Prochlorococcus marinus str. MIT 0912: one gene and its partner. The protein of the gene in region 2 binds, or shares a complex with, the protein of the main gene of each other region. Links are inferred from orthologs where the notes say so. Each region holds a gene or a part of one and is shown on either strand. Other genes may lie near its edges. The genes, in order: mrdA and rodA.

Region 1 (3,191 bases), 280 kb from region 2 along the record:
CAGTCGCTAAAGAAAGAGCTGTAGAAAACTTACTTCATACAGGAGATAACTTTGCTCTAAACATTTTAGAGCAAAACAATCACCAAAGCCTCCTTAAACAATTTCTCCAATCATTCAAACCTGGAGATAATAGATTTACCGATCTAGAGATTAAATTAAGTCCAAGCAATCAGCCATTATTAAACGAAGCTTTAGCCTGGCTAGAGGGTACAGTTAGTCAACGAATGGAGTGTGGGGATCATTGGCTGATATATGCTGAGATTAAACATGGAAAAGTCATTAAAAAAGATGGAGTAACAGCAGTTCATCATCGAAAAACCGGAGCGAACTACTAGATCCATTTCAAAAACGACATCATCCATTCACACTTCCCTTTTGATTCACAATGTCAAATAAAAAGCTTCTTGTTATAGCTGCTAGTAATGGAGAAAATCTCAAACTAGCCAAAAGATTTCTAGTCGCAGGCAAGGCACTAAATTACTCATCCGAATTGCTTGATTTGACAGAATCAAAAAATGATTTACCTATATTTAATCCACGTCATAATTCAAAAGATAAAGCACCAGAAAATCTTAAGTCGATCAATACTCAAATGGAGAGTCACTCACACTGGGTCATTTGTGCGCCTGAATATAACGGCTCAATTCCTCCAATTCTTACAAATGCAATCGCTTGGCTGTCTGTGCAAGGAACAGACTTTCGTAGTTTATTTAACAATCGGCCAATTGCAATTGCAAGTTTTTCAGGAGGAGGATGTATGGAGTTATTACTTTCGATGCGCATTCAATTAACTCATCTTGGAGCTTTGGTCTTAGGTCGTCAATTAGCGACGAATAAATCAAAAATAGCTGAGGATAAATCAATCAACGCAATTATAAATCAACTACTAAAACTAAATCATTCTCATTGATTCAATATCTAATCTTTACTGCTAGTTAACTCATTATCAGATTTTTGCTCATACCACGTCTGCAACATTTTTTTTGCCATAGGTAGAGCATGCACAGAACCTCCACCAGGAGTATTTTGAGCGAATGCAACAATAACTATTTCTCCCAAATCATATGGTGCAAAGCAAGCAAACCATGCATGATCCCTTCCACCACTACTATCTTCAGCCGTTCCAGTTTTACCAGCGACTGGAGGGAGAATAGAGGTATCTAAATTTATGCCCACACCAGTACCACTAGTTACGACCTTTCGAAGTCCACGACGAATTGTATCAAGTGTAGTATCATTAATATCTACTTTTTGTAGATATTTTTCTGATCGCCAGTTTTTATTAGCATCAACTAAATGAGGAGTAATCAAATAACCACCATTTGCAAACACTGCATATGCTCGTGCTAATTGCAATGGAGTAACTAGAACAACAGATTGACCAATAGATGCACTAGCCATATCCTCTACGATCCATGGTGTTTCTCCAGGTTTCCCCAAGCCTCGACCTTCATCGGCCCATTTCTTAGTCCCTACTAAGCCTTTATTTTCATCAAGAGAAGTTTCTATCCCAGTGTAATTGTCGAAGCCAAGCTTGATTGCCGCATCATATAAAGCATTCGAACCAGACCCAACCCCAACTTGGTAAAAGAAAGTATTACTAGAAACTCTGAATGCATCTTCATATCCAATCCAACCAAAACCTCTTTTATTATATTCTGGGAAGCAATGACTCCCATATGTAATACAAGGAACCGTATTTAATTTTTTAGTAGCAGGAAATTTACCACTTTCCATACCAGCTATAGCAGTTACAGGCTTCCATGTACTACCTGGATCGTATGCATTAAATGCTCTACTTAAAAGAGGAAGGTTCGATGACAAAAAAAGATTGTCATATTGCTTTTTTGTAAAAGGCTGAGAAAAAAAATTAAGGTCAAAAGTGGGTTGACTAGCAATTGCTCTGATTGCACCTGTACGTGGATCAATCGCTACTATTGCTCCACCAATTTTATCGGACAACACTTTTTCTGCAGTGCGTTGTAGTTCTAAATCAAGAGTCAATTTTATATCCTTACCAGCTTTTGGCAGCTTTAACCCAAGGCTTCGTTGAACCGTACCCATTGAATCAATCTCAAGCATTTCACCTCCCCATTGACCTCTCAATTGAGATTCAAACGCAGCTTCTATACCTTTACGTCCAATTCGATCAGATAATTTATAACCTCTTTCTGAAAGCTTAGAAAACTCATTTTGAGTTATCAACTGCGTATAACCTAAAGTATGAGCAGCCAAAGACTTATAAGGATAATGTCTCACTAAACCAATATCTATTTGAGCACCGTATAAGTTATTCTCTTGTTCTTTAAAACGAATAACTTGCTCCTCTGATAAATCAGTTAATAATACTTTTTTATATGGGGTATTGGAGTTACTTCTATTAAATGCCGTATCTAGTTCATCAGTAGAAACATTTAACAAATCAGATAAAGACTGTCTAAGATCAATCCATTCAATATTATTTAGAAGTCTAGGTTGAATAGATAATGAGTAAAAGAGTTTATTATCAGCAAGAACTACACCATTACGATCTAATAATCTTCCTCTTATTGGTGGATTAGCTATTAACTTAATTCTATTTTCTTCTGAGATTTTTTTATAATAGGACCCATTAAGTATTTGTATCCAAAAAAGACGCACACTTGTTACTGAAAAAATTAAACAAATAAACAAAAAGAAAATGAGGGGTTGATTGAATGCACCTACGTGCTTTTTAGAACTGAGATATAATTTCTCTTTTTTCTTCATCTCTAAAAGTCAAAAATATTTATTGATCATCTATCTTTAATGAGTCATCATTGAGAAAACTCCTCAATTGATCTAGTTCACTATCAATTCTATTTAAAGTTAAAACTAAGGAATCTTGATCATTACTTTCATAATCCGGATAATTCTCTTCAACAGTTACGTCAACTGAAACAACTGGATAACCTAAGCCAGGAATCAATTGATCAATCTTGTCCCTCACTGTCTTTGCAGAGGTTTCGCCATCAACTTGGAATTCGGAAAATGGATCTTTTGTCTTGAATACATCCATTATTTTTTGAAATCCACCACTTTTAGCATTATTAATAATGCCCAGACCAAAAGGCAAAGCAGACTCCATTGCAAATAAATGAAAATCCCTTAACTGATCTTTAGCCATAATGGCATGATAAATTCTACTTTAGAATACCTGTTTCTGAGGTTGG
Region 2 (3,171 bases):
GCTGTCCCATCTCCCCAAGTGCGTTTCGGAGATTATTTGCTTGTTCAACATTTTCTGTAGTCAATCTGTTATCAAGTAATGTCAAAAGATCACTCAAAGTCTCAGGATCACTACGCATTAGTAATTTCCTCTCCTGACATTCACCTTCCAAAGCCAAAGCAATTTGGATTTCTGGAGTGATAACAATTAGCAATGGGTCATTGCCATCTTCCTCCAAAAGCGTCAAGCGCTCATAGCCAGAAGAATCATTGTGGAAATCCATCGATAATGATTGACTGGGAGGCAACATTCCCATAGAGGGATTTGTAAGGTTTAACAAATCCTTAGGGGCCCAAACCCAACCTTGAAATTTCTTTAGTAATTTAGGTTCATACAAAGCCGGCAAAGGAGAAGACAACCATAAACCCCTTGTAAGGTTCATTGGTAGCAAGATGTCTGACTGAAGTGTATCTAGAGCTGCCCACCACATTCTCCTAGCTGCGGATTCACTACATTTGGCATGAGGGACCCCTTGGGCCATTCTTTTTTGTAAAGCTTGAATAGTTACTAGAGGCGTGTTCACGAAAACCTCCAAACCTCATACAAACCTTTAAATACATTTGATAGATAAAATTTTAAAGGTTGAAAAAGCATAGAAATCAGAGTTGCTACTCTCAAGGGTCTTTAGCCAACTATTTCAAATAGAGAGATTGAGAAATTCCTAATCTCTGTATTTGAAGGCTAATAAAGTCTCTCAGGACAAATTAAGATCATTTGAGCTGATTCGTCTTTGAGTCTGGATTAGCAAGGAGTAATGACACCTTGAATCCAACGAATACTAAGAATAACTAACTCAATTAAACTAATGATTAATCCTAAAGTGAGGATTCCTTCCTTTACAAAGATGCAAAAACTTAACCTCAAGATGGTATTTAAGTTGTAATCATACCTACATTCAAATATCTATTTTGACTTAATTAATCCTTTAACAAATAATCAATATTGTTTAATCAAAGATTATTTCGTATTGGCTGGCCTCTTCGTGAAACAGATAAACAAAAGCCCAGACTTATAAAATTAACAAATAACGCAGTTCTTCCATAGCTCATAAAAGGCAATGGGATTCCAGTCACAGGACCAAGTCCAATAGTCATAAATATATTCACCATAATTTGAAAGATAAACATTGAAACTATTCCAATAACAATTAAAGATTCAAAATCAGTACGAGCATCAACAGCTATCTTTATTAATCGAACAATTAAAATAAAAAATAAAAATGCTACTAGCAAAGTTCCTAAAAAACCTGTCTCTTCTCCAAGAGCACTAAATATGAAATCAGTATGTTGCTCTGGGATGAATTTTAATTTAGTTAATTGACCTTGCATCAGACCTGATCCAAGCAATCCTCCTGAGCCAATGCCTATTTTACTTTGAAGCATATGATATCCACCACCTAAAGGGTCTTTGCTAGGATTAAGAAAAAGAATTAGTCGATCTCTTTGATAATCTCTTAAAACATTTTCCCAAAACCAAGGAGAAATTTTTGCTATTAATGAATGAAAGAAAATAACAATCAATGTTAGAAATTTTTTTTGATTTGGCAGAGACTTATAAGACATAAAACCAATTATTGGAATCCATATAAAAAGTCCAAATTGATATAAGTATGATAATAATCCAGTAACCAAAGTAGCCAAAATTATAAATGCCCACTCATATGGCATCCCCGACCAATACAACATCCCAAGCAATATGGCTCCAAAGACTAAAGATGTACCAAGATCAGGTTGTATAAAAACCAGAATCCAAGGTAAAAAAGAAACTACTATGGGTTTAATTAAATGAGATAAATTAGAAAACCTTTTTCGATCTAAAATAGAAGCCAAAACAAATATTAAAGTTAATTTTGCGAACTCCGATGGTTGAATATTTAATCCTGCAATACTCAACCATCTCTGCGCTCCAAGGGCGGAAGTACCACTAAAATTTACATAAAGAAGTACTAGAATAGTAAAAAAATATATTGGCAAGAGAAATCTTCTTAAATCTTGCAAAGGTAATTGAGCTAAAAAATAAACAATTAAAGACCCTATATACGCAATAATTGCATGTTGATACCAATGTGTAATTCCAAGATTCCTTTGAGTACTTGCAATTAATACACAAGATAAATGTACTAAAATAAAAGGTACAATCCAAATAATAAGATCTGGATCTTTCCAAAATTTCTTGTTTCTAACTATTTTTGAAGTAGATATTTTATTGCGACCAAGCCCAAGCATTGCTTTAAATCAATGTTTAACATATAAAGAATTACATAAAGTTCCAGCAAGTTCTAAAAATACTTTTGCTGTTATTGACTCTGGAGATGTATGAACGACTGGCAGATCCTTCCCTGTTCCAGAATAAGTATCTGACTCTATTGGTATCTGAGAAAGTAAAGGGACATCATTTTCCTTGGCTAATTGCTTACCTCCTCCTGAACCAAAAATCTCATATGATTTTTGTGGCTGGTCGGGAGGAATAAAATAGGTCATATTTTCAATCACTCCGAGTATGGGAATATTCATTTGTTTAAACATTGCCAACCCCCTTCTTGAATCTTGAAGCGATACATTTTGTGGAGTTGTTACTATTACTACACCTGCCATGGGAACTGCCTGAGCCAATGAAAGTTGAGCATCTCCTGTCCCAGGAGGAAGATCTACTATTAAAAAATCACGTTCACCCCAAGAAGATTGATATAAAAATTGTCGAATAATTCCATTAAGCATTGGGCCGCGCCAAATCACTGGCTGATTTTGATCAATTAATAATCCCATTGAAACCATTCCAATTCCGCATGTTTTAATGGGAATAATCTTTTGCTCTGCACCCGAACCACTAACTTCAGGGGTTATGTCGCTCACTCCAAGCATATAAGGCGTATTTGGTCCATAGATATCAGCATCTAGCAAGCCAACCTTGAAACCCTTTTGACTAAGTGCACAAGCCAGATTTACAGCAACAGTACTTTTACCGACACCACCTTTACCGCTACTTATGGCGATAACATTTTTCACTTTTGGTATTGGAGTTAACCCCTGAGGTTGGCCACCATGGCCTGCTTGACCAATAGGAGACCCCTCAGATGGGGCTGATTCCCCTATCTCAATTTGAACTTCTTCAATATCTTCCAGTGCCTTAATG

Evidence for each region.
Region 1: the proteins of rodA (region 2) and mrdA are in contact, whole or in part, in a crystal structure (PDB 6PL5), measured with the Thermus thermophilus proteins. The link is inferred for Prochlorococcus marinus str. MIT 0912 from one-to-one orthologs. Residues at the interface, in WP_223903423.1 of Thermus thermophilus: Phe161, Val165, Phe168, Val169, Leu172, Pro198, Tyr199, Glu202, Tyr211, Arg212, Asp213, Gln220, Val221, Gln223, Ser224, Ile226, Ala227, Ile228, Gly229, Ser230, Gly266, Phe267, Val270, Leu274, Tyr277, Gly278, Leu281, Phe285, Leu289, Arg297; in WP_223903432.1 of Thermus thermophilus: Arg4, Ile5, His6, Leu8, Ala9, Phe12, Ala15, Leu16, Leu19, Gly20, Arg22, Ala23, Trp24, Leu26, Gln27, Val28, Tyr31, Tyr34, Leu36, Leu43, Thr45, Asp47, Lys156, Gln157, Gly158, Ser160, Val184, Leu201, Glu202.

The regions. Positions count from the first base shown.
Region 1 is NZ_CP114783.1:1,389,784-1,392,974, reverse strand. Bases 334-3,191 are described here. They hold mrdA (penicillin-binding protein 2), read right to left. Parts: upstream 2,749-3,191; coding sequence 919-2,748; downstream 334-918. Other genes in these bases: O5640_RS07980 (hypothetical protein), read right to left, coding at 3,162-3,191; O5640_RS07985 (hypothetical protein), read right to left, coding at 2,768-3,145; O5640_RS07995 (NADPH-dependent FMN reductase), read left to right, coding at 386-910; O5640_RS08000 (diflavin flavoprotein), read left to right, coding at 334-335. In the rest of the region: more of O5640_RS08000, read left to right, coding at 1-333. UniProt on the Escherichia coli protein: Catalyzes cross-linking of the peptidoglycan cell wall. Responsible for the determination of the rod shape of the cell. Is probably required for lateral peptidoglycan synthesis and maintenance of the correct diameter during lateral and centripetal growth.
Region 2 is NZ_CP114783.1:1,109,217-1,112,387, forward strand. The notes cover bases 128-2,965. They hold rodA (rod shape-determining protein RodA), read right to left. Parts: upstream 2,265-2,965; coding sequence 990-2,264; downstream 128-989. Other genes in these bases: O5640_RS06705 (sensor histidine kinase), read right to left, coding at 128-562; O5640_RS06715 (Mrp/NBP35 family ATP-binding protein), read right to left, coding at 2,274-2,965. Also shown: more of O5640_RS06705, read right to left, coding at 1-127; more of O5640_RS06715, read right to left, coding at 2,966-3,171. UniProt on the Escherichia coli protein: Peptidoglycan polymerase that is essential for cell wall elongation. Also required for the maintenance of the rod cell shape. Functions probably in conjunction with the penicillin-binding protein 2 (mrdA).